DNA from 4 places in the Shewanella sp. Actino-trap-3 genome. Region 2 is predicted to be linked to each of the others. Evidence: predicted binding sites of a transcription regulator. Region 2 holds the regulator's gene; each other region holds the start of a gene.

Region 1 (2,210 bases), 2.0 Mb from region 2:
CTCAAGCCCTATGGTATCAACATGGCGTACATCGTCCCAGCTTAACTCTTTAGGTTCTTTATTCTTAGTCTCAACCGGCCCTTTTGTGGCTAAGGTAAGTGCAGCTTGTTTATTGTCAACATTACGCTTGTAAACAAAGTACGCGGCAGCTGCGGTAATGGCTGCGAAAGTCAAAAACGCGAAATGAGGCATACCAGGCACAACACCCATGACAAATAATAACCCAGCAGCAATGGCTAATGATTTATGACTGTCAAACATCTGACTGAACATCATTTGGCCCATATCGCCTGACTCGTTTTGACGAGTCACCAATAAAGCCGCGGCAATGGATAATAATAAACCGGGGATCTGCGCGACCAAACCATCACCAATGGTTAATAACGTATAAATTTCTACGGCGCTAGAAAAATCGAGATCGTGCTGCACAATACCAATAATAAAGCCACCTAAGATATTGATGACTAAGATCATAATACCGGCGATAGCATCACCTTTTACAAATTTTGACGCCCCGTCCATCGCACCATAAAAGTCAGCTTCTCGGGTCACTTCTTCACGGCGAATACCGGCTTGTTCTTGGGTCAGCGTACCGGCATTTAAATCGGCATCAATGGCCATTTGCTTACCAGGCATGGCATCTAAGGTAAAGCGAGCGCTTACCTCAGAAATACGCCCCGCACCTTTGGTCACTACTGCAAAGTTAATGATGATCAAAATAAGGAATACCACTAAACCGACAGCATAGTTACCCCCAATCACCACTGAGCCGAACGCTTCGATCACTTTACCTGCGGCATCACCACCATTATGGCCTTCGAGCAATACAATCCGGGTAGAGGCAACGTTAAGGGCAAGCCTTAATAACGTAGCCACCAGTAATACGGTAGGAAATGCAGCAAAATCAAGAGGTCTATCCGTATAAATGGCAACGAGTAGTACGACTAAAGCTAAAGCAATATTGAATGAAAATAGGATGTCGAGCAAAAAAGCAGGAATGGGCAACACCACCATTCCAAGCGCCGCAAGCACGATTAAAGGCGTACCAATGCCCTTAAATGTCGACGGTCTTATTTGTTTAAATTGCCCGAAAGCGGCTTTTGCATCCATTGAGGTCAACCCTTCATGTAGTCTATTGCGAAATAATGTACTGTTATTTGACGCTAATAGACTGACGAAGCAAAAACTAAGCCAAAACTAAGACAGAGGTAGTCATTTAACGACATAAGCGAATTGAGTGGCGATTAATGCTTCAAATCATCAGGAATGGGCTGACTAAGTGGGATAGCTTTAGGACGACGACCTTTACCTTTTTGATATTGCCTAAGCTGAAATACATAGGCAAGTACTTGTGCGACCGCGGTAAATAAGCCTTCTGGCACTTGTTGATCAATCTTAGTGGTGTGGTAAATAGCACGAGCTAATGGCGGGGCCGATACAATAGCAACATTATGTTCGCGAGCAATTTCACGTATTCTAAAGGCAACGTCATCGACACCTTTGGCGATTAAAAATGGCGCAGAAGAGCGACTTACATCGTATTTTACCGCCACAGCATAATGCTCTGGGTTAACCACAATCACATCAGCGTTAGGCACTTCGGTCATCATACGCCGTTGCGCCATCTCCTGCTGCATTTGTCTAATTTTGCCTTTAACTTCAGGCTTACCTTCAGAATCTTTATACTCATCTTTAATTTCTTGCTTGGTCATTTTTAATTGTTTCTTGTGATTCCAAATTTGAAATGGCACATCTATAATAACAATCAATAACATCGAACTGCAAAGTACGATAAACATCCAAATGAGCAACTCTAAAGAATGATAGATATTGCCAGGTAGGTGATCGCTAGACAGGGTCAAAATATCAATGAAATAAAATTTTAGTAGGAAGTAAGCGGATAATGCCACCACCACAAATTTAGCAATACCTTTAGTCAGTTCAACCAATGCTTGGGTACCAAACATACGCTTAAAACCGTTCATGGGGTTTAACTTACTGCCTTTAGGCATAAAGGCTTTGACTGAAAAAGAGATCCCACCTAAAACAATATTGCCCAAAAAAGCCACAAATGCCAGTAAAGCAATAAAGCTAATTAACGGCCCAGCAAGCTCGTTCCCCACGACGCCCCATACACGAAACATGGAGTTGGTATCAAAAATTTGGTCGCGTTCCATGGTAAATAGTTGTTTCATTATGGTATGGAGACC
Region 2 (2,210 bases):
AACGTTAGATGTCTGTGAGCGAGCTTATATCGTCAGCCAAGGTAATTTAATTGCCGAAGGCACACCTGATGAGGTATTGAGCAATCAACAAGTTCGGGCGGTGTACTTAGGTGAACAATTCAAGCTATAGTTACTTTACGGGCCTTTAGTCTATCTAACTCATTTGATTGAACGATATCTAAACAGCGTTAAACATCATTGATGTACGTGACAATCCATTACAGTTTTATAAATTGTCACTTTTATGGAAATCATCTAGGGATAAGCGGTAAATGAAAGCGTCACTCCAACTTAAAATGGGTCAACACTTAACCATGACCCCACAATTGCAGCAAGCCATTCGCTTACTGCAATTATCGTCATTGGAGCTACAGCAAGAAATCCAACAAGCATTGGATTCAAATCCATTACTTGAAATAGAAGATGAGTTTTCTGAAGCAAAAGACCCCGTAAAAGAAAATCGCGACCAAGCTGATACAGACTTCAGTGACAACAGCATTGTCAATATTGAAAAAGACACCTCAACAGTCGACACAGCAGAATCTATGACCAAAGAAACCATGGATGATTTAGCCATGGATACTACATGGGATGAAGTGTACACCGCCTCGCCGATGTCAGGTTCAGGTAGTGCTAGCATGCGCGATGATGACATGCCGTTTCAAGGTGAAACCACCGAAGGTCTGTATGAACATTTAGAATGGCAGAAAAATCTCACTCCATTTTCAGAGACCGATCTTGCCATTGCCACAGCGATCATCGACGCCGTGGATGAACGCGGTTATTTAACCCAAAGTACCGACGATATTCTCGAAGCCATGGGTGACGAAAATGTTGAGTTAGATGAAGTTGAAGCTGTATTAAAACGAATTCAACACTTTGATCCCGTTGGTGTTGCTGCACGTGATTTAAGTGAATGTTTATTGATCCAATTAGCGCAATTCTCTAACACCACACCCTATATCGATAATGCCCGTTTGCTAATTAAAGACTATTTAACCTTAATTGCTGGGCGTGATTTTAGATTATTGATGCGCAAAACTAAGCTAAAAGAAAATGAGTTACGTGACGCCATCACCCTAATCCAATCACTCAATCCTCGTCCAGGCTTATTGATCACCGCCACCGAAGACGAATTCGTTATTCCCGATGTCACGGTACTAAAGAAAAATGGCCGTTGGGTTGTAGAGTTAAACCCAGACAATATGCCCAAAATTGGCGTTAATCAGCAATACGCTGCCATGGCTAGAAGCAGTAAAAATCAGTCTGACAGTCAATTTATTCGAGGCCATTTGCAAGAGGCTAAATGGTTTATTAAAAGTATCGAAAGCCGCAATGATACTCTACTCAAAGTGGCAAATTGCATTGTGCAATTTCAGCAAGGCTTCTTTGAATACGGTGAAGAAGCCATGAAACCTATGGTGCTAAATGATATCGCTGAAGCAGTAGAAATGCATGAATCGACAATTTCACGAGTCACCACACAAAAATATATGCACACCCCACGTGGACTATTTGAACTAAAGTACTTCTTCTCTAGCCATGTCAGCACTGACGATGGCGGGGAATGCTCATCAACAGCAATTCGTGCTTTTATCAAAAAGCTGGTTGCCGCAGAAAACCAGAAAAAACCATTGAGTGACAGTAAAATGGCTCAACTTCTGGCAGAACAAGGCATAAACGTTGCTCGTCGTACGATTGCAAAATACCGAGAAGCAATGCTAATCCCGCCCTCAAACCAACGTAAGAGTTTATAACCTACAAGGTTGTGGAGGATTTTCTATGGATATAAATCTGACTGGACGTCATGTCGAAATAACAGAATCTTTACGTGAGTATGTTAATGGTAAATTTTCAAAGCTTGAACGACACTTCGATCAGATCCATAATGTACACGTTGTACTCCATGTAGAAAAATTACAACAAAAAGCAGAAGCCAAAATCCACGTTAATGGCGCAGAGATTTTTGCTATGTCAGAAAATACTGATATGTATGCTGCAATAGACGCCCTGATCGATAAACTCGACCGTCAGGTAATTAAACACAAAGAGAAGTATACAAAACACTAACGATGGAACTTTGTACCATTCTGCAGCCGGAATGCACTACCTGTGCCACACCGGGCAGTAAGAAAAAAGTACTGGAACTCATCAGCAATTTAGTCGCTGCCCAGTATCCAACCCTGTCTTCGCAAGAGGTTTTTGAAAGC
Region 3 (2,210 bases), 2.0 Mb from region 2:
CTGCCAGTCTTATTAATGACCGCTTATGCCACTATTAACAGTGCGGTTAGTGCAATGAAATTAGGCGCGGTGGATTACCTTGCTAAACCATTTGCGCCTGAAGTGTTGTTGAATCAGGTGTCCCGCTATTTACCCTTAAAGCAAAACCACGATAAGCCTGTGGTTGCCGATGAGAAAAGTTTAGCCTTGTTGTCGCTGGCTCAGCGTGTGGCAGTATCTGATGCATCGGTAATGATCATGGGGCCGAGTGGCTCAGGTAAAGAGGTGCTGGCGCGTTATATTCACCAACATAGCCAACGCCATGACCAGCCGTTTATTGCGATTAATTGCGCTGCAATACCCGAGAATATGTTGGAAGCGACCTTGTTTGGTTATGAAAAAGGCGCGTTCACTGGGGCTTATCAGGCATGCCCTGGTAAGTTTGAACAAGCCCAAGGCGGCACCATATTACTTGATGAAATATCTGAGATGGAGCTGGGGTTACAAGCTAAGTTATTGCGGGTGTTACAAGAGCGTGAGGTTGAGCGTTTAGGTGGCCGTAAAACCATTAAACTGAATGTTCGCGTACTGGCAACCTCAAACCGCGATCTTAAAGCGCTGGCCACCTCGGGTGAGTTTAGAGAAGATTTATATTACCGAATTAATGTATTCCCGTTAACGTGGCCTGCGCTGCATCAACGCCCTGCCGATATTTTACCGCTGGCGCGGCATTTAATTATTAAACATGCTAAAGCACTTAATATGACCTCAGTACCACAGCTGGATGACGGTGCGACTCGGCGTTTATTAACCCATCGCTGGCCGGGTAATGTGCGAGAGTTAGACAATGTTATTCAACGGGCACTGATATTGCGGGTTAATGATGATATTGGCGTTAATGATATTATTTTAGACTCTGGCGATGTGGCGTTAGTGGCACCAGAATATGTTGACACTGATAAGTCTGCCGAATTAGAAGGCTTAGGTGGCGAATTAAAAGCCCAAGAGCATGTGATTATTTTAGAAACCCTAAATCAATGTCAGGGTAGTCGGAAAATGGTCGCTGAAAAACTCGGGATCAGTGCTCGTACGTTACGTTATAAAATGGCAAAAATGCGCGATATGGGGATCCAATTACCTGCTTAGTGCCAATGCATGTGCGAATTGATTATTTGTTCAAGCTTATTTAATTGATTGATTTTACTATCTTATTTTATCATTAAGACAAAAGGTGACCTATTTTATATGGTAAATAGGTTACTTTCGCCTGCCTGTTTTCTAATCGTTTTATAATTGTTTTCTACCTATCGCCTACTAATTGTAATATTGGCATCTAAATTGCTATAAATCATTATCAGTTATTGTTGTCGTCAAAAAGCCGACGAAAGGGAGTTACATCGTGCAGATTAGCGCAAATCCATTAATGCAAGAAATGCAGTCACTTCGTGGCGAAATAGCCCCTTCTATTGGTTCATCAATTCGTCCTAATTTAACCCAGCAAGTCAATAACACTACCGGTGCTGATTTCAGCCAGTTGTTGTCTCAGGCGGTGGGTAGCGTCAATGAACTACAACAAGCATCGTCAAGTTTAGCCTCGCGTTTAGATATGGGTGACACCACGGTTAGCTTGTCTGATACGGTTATTGCGCGTGAAAAAGCTGGCGTTGCCTTTGAAGCAACGGTGCAGGTACGTAATAAACTTGTCGATGCTTATAAAGAAATCATGAATATGCCTGTTTAGTCGCAGATCAAATAAAATAACAACATCAGATATAGCAGGTAAGTATTGTGAGCACAGACTTAATGGTAGGTTCAAATTCAACCGCTGATACCGGCGTACGGCAAGAGAACCCGTCTGGGCTTCTTGGCGGCATTGGTGGCGCCGATATGATGCGCCAAGTGATCATGATCTTGGCATTAGCGATATGTCTTGCTATGGCTGTTTTTGTGATGATGTGGGCCCAAGAGCCTGAGTATCGTCCACTGGGTAAAATGGAAACAACTGAGATGATCCAAGTCTTGGATGTACTTGATAAAAATCAAATCGATTATCAAATAAATGTCGATGTGGTGAAAGTGCCTGAAGACAAATATCAAGATGTTAAGTTATTACTCAGCCGAGCAGGTGTTCAAAGTAACACCCAAGCTAATGATTACTTAAGCCAAGATAGCGGATTTGGTGTCAGCCAACGCATGGAGCAAGCTCGCTTAAAACTCAGCCAAGAATTAAA
Region 4 (2,210 bases), 2.0 Mb from region 2:
ATCCCAGATACAGCCGGTAGCCCTGTAAAATCGTCAAACGTTGAAATACAGATGAATCTTAATGTGGGAGAGAATGCATTAGATCCCGCTAAGTTTAATCCTAAAGATTCTGACACCTTTAATAATTCCACCTCGGTGACGATTTATGATTCGCTAGGTGAGTCACATATTATGACCAGTTACTTTATTAAGCCTGAGCAGGGTTCATATACTGGCGAAAGTAATTGGGTGGCCTTTTATGCTGTCGATGGAAAGCCTGTTGACACGACTGTTGCTGGCAGTTATGAAACAGATACTGATGATGATGGCACCAAAGATAATAGTGCATTGGCAGAAGCTGCTGATCCCGATGGATTAGGAGGAACATGGTCGGGTGCAGTGCTTACCTTTAACTCAGTAGGTGCTAATATAGGCAGTAACCCAGATCCGATTACCACGGAGCCATTAGGCACTGCGGGTGCAAATGCTTTAGGCCCTGGGGCCGATGGTACTCAAACTCTTAATATAAAGTTTGATAATCCAACCCAGTATGCTTCTCCGTTTGAAGTGACTAAATTAACCCAAGATGGTATTACCGTTGGCCGATTGACTAACGTAGGTATTGGCGCTGATGGTTTAGTGACCGCAAGCTACAGTAATGGCTCAACGGTGCCGTTATCGCGAGTAGCCTTGGTGCGTTTTGCCAATGAGCAAGGACTCACCCAGGTGGGGAATACGTCTTGGAAAGCCAGTATCGATTCAGGTGCAGCATTAGCGGGAGAGGCCAATAGTGGTACATTTGGTAGTATAAAATCTTCTGCGCTTGAACAGTCAAACGTTGAGTTAACCACCGAGCTGGTGGATTTAATCTCGGCTCAGCGTAACTTCCAAGCTAACTCGCGTACCCTTGAAGTGAACAATACCTTAAACCAAACCATATTACAGATCCGCTAAGTTAACCACGCGTCATGATAGGTGTTGCCGTTTACGGCAACACCTTGCCTTTACCCCTTCATTATTCGCCCTCATTATTAGTCCTCGTTATTATTCCCTGGTGTTGTTTGATGCTTTTTTGACACTCATGAGTTATTCGTTAATGTTAATTCCTAACTGATTCAATCTATTACATCTCCATAATACGCCTTAAAACTCATTGGCATGATGCTTGCTTATTCTGTGTATATAAATTGTTTTTGCAGAAAGTTTGACGGAGCAACAAATGGACAAATTTCTTTATATTGCCATGAGTGGCGCAAAGCAAGGTATGAACGCCTTAGCAGTAAGTGCTAACAATCTTGCCAACGCCAATACTGATGGATTTAAAGCTGACATGGTCCAAGCCCGTTCAATGCAGGCCTTTGGTGAAGGCTTGCCTACGCGAGTATTTGCGATGATGGAAAGCCCCGGCAGTAACTTTAACGGCGGTCCCATTAAAACCACCGGTCGCGACCTTGATATCGCAGTTAAAGGCGATGGCTGGGTTGCCGTACAAGCGGCTGACGGTTCAGAAGCTTACACCCGTGCAGGCAGTTTGAAATTTGACAGTACCGGTTTGCTATTAAATAGCAGCAATCGTCCTGTGATGGGCAATTCCGGTCCTATTGTGTTGCCTATCCCAATTGAAAAAGTAGAAATTTCCGCCAACGGTATTATTTCAGTTAGGCCCCAAGGGGCGACGGCCGAAGTGGTCGAAGAAGTGGCGAGGATTAAATTAGTTAATCCTGGTAACGAGAACATGATGCGCGGCGAAGATGGTTTGTTCCGCCTGATTACCGGTGGCGATGCGCCAAAGGACCCCGGAGTTGAAGTTGTCAGTGGCGCAGTTGAAGGCAGTAATGTCAATTCAGTGCAAGAAATGGTCGCCATGATCGATATTCAACGTCGATATGAAATGCAAGTCAAAATGATGAAGAACGCTGAAGAAATTGATAAGGCGTCAGCTTCTTTGATGAGAATCTAGTTAGGAGTAATTATTATGCATCCAGCGTTATGGATAAGTAAAACAGGTGTAGATGCCCAGCAAACCAACATTGCGGTTATTTCTAATAACGTGGCTAACGCCAGTACTGTCGGATTTAAGAAAAGCCGAGCGGTATTTGAAGACCTACTTTATCAAACCGTTAATCAAGCCGGTGGCATTAGCTCAGACAACAGCAAGTTACCCAATGGCTTAAATATTGGTGCCGGTACTAAGGTTGTTGCTACCCAAAAAATGTTTACCCAAGGCAACA

What was found. The regulator sigma-54, encoded in region 2, starts transcription at its own class of promoters, with help from an activator protein. The targets are predictions, from matches to a motif close to GTTGGCACGNNNNTNGNNT.
Region 1: flhA (flagellar biosynthesis protein FlhA) is a predicted target of sigma-54. The motif match lies at 1,178-1,196, and genes of this name have one in related genera.
Region 3: fliE (flagellar hook-basal body complex protein FliE) is a predicted target of sigma-54. The motif match lies at 1,305-1,323, and genes of this name have one in related genera.
Region 4: flgF (flagellar basal-body rod protein FlgF) is a predicted target of sigma-54. The motif match lies at 1,132-1,150, and genes of this name have one in related genera.

The regions. Positions count from the first base shown of each region.
Region 1 covers NZ_PJCE01000001.1:1,810,540-1,812,749, forward strand. Annotated here, with positions in the region: gene flhA (flagellar biosynthesis protein FlhA) at 1-1,110, opposite strand, end outside; gene flhB (flagellar biosynthesis protein FlhB) at 1,245-2,210, opposite strand, start outside.
Region 2 covers NZ_PJCE01000001.1:3,855,251-3,857,460, reverse strand. Annotated here, with positions in the region: gene lptB (LPS export ABC transporter ATP-binding protein) at 1-130, shown strand, start outside; gene CXF80_RS16630 (RNA polymerase factor sigma-54) at 273-1,757, shown strand; gene hpf (ribosome hibernation promoting factor) at 1,783-2,070, shown strand; gene ptsN (PTS IIA-like nitrogen regulatory protein PtsN) at 2,073-2,210, shown strand, end outside.
Region 3 covers NZ_PJCE01000001.1:1,824,742-1,826,951, reverse strand. Annotated here, with positions in the region: gene CXF80_RS07760 (sigma-54-dependent transcriptional regulator) at 1-1,125, shown strand, start outside; gene fliE (flagellar hook-basal body complex protein FliE) at 1,379-1,720, shown strand; gene fliF (flagellar basal-body MS-ring/collar protein FliF) at 1,783-2,210, shown strand, end outside.
Region 4 covers NZ_PJCE01000001.1:1,843,659-1,845,868, reverse strand. Annotated here, with positions in the region: gene flgE (flagellar hook protein FlgE) at 1-933, shown strand, start outside; gene flgF (flagellar basal-body rod protein FlgF) at 1,199-1,939, shown strand; gene flgG (flagellar basal-body rod protein FlgG) at 1,955-2,210, shown strand, end outside.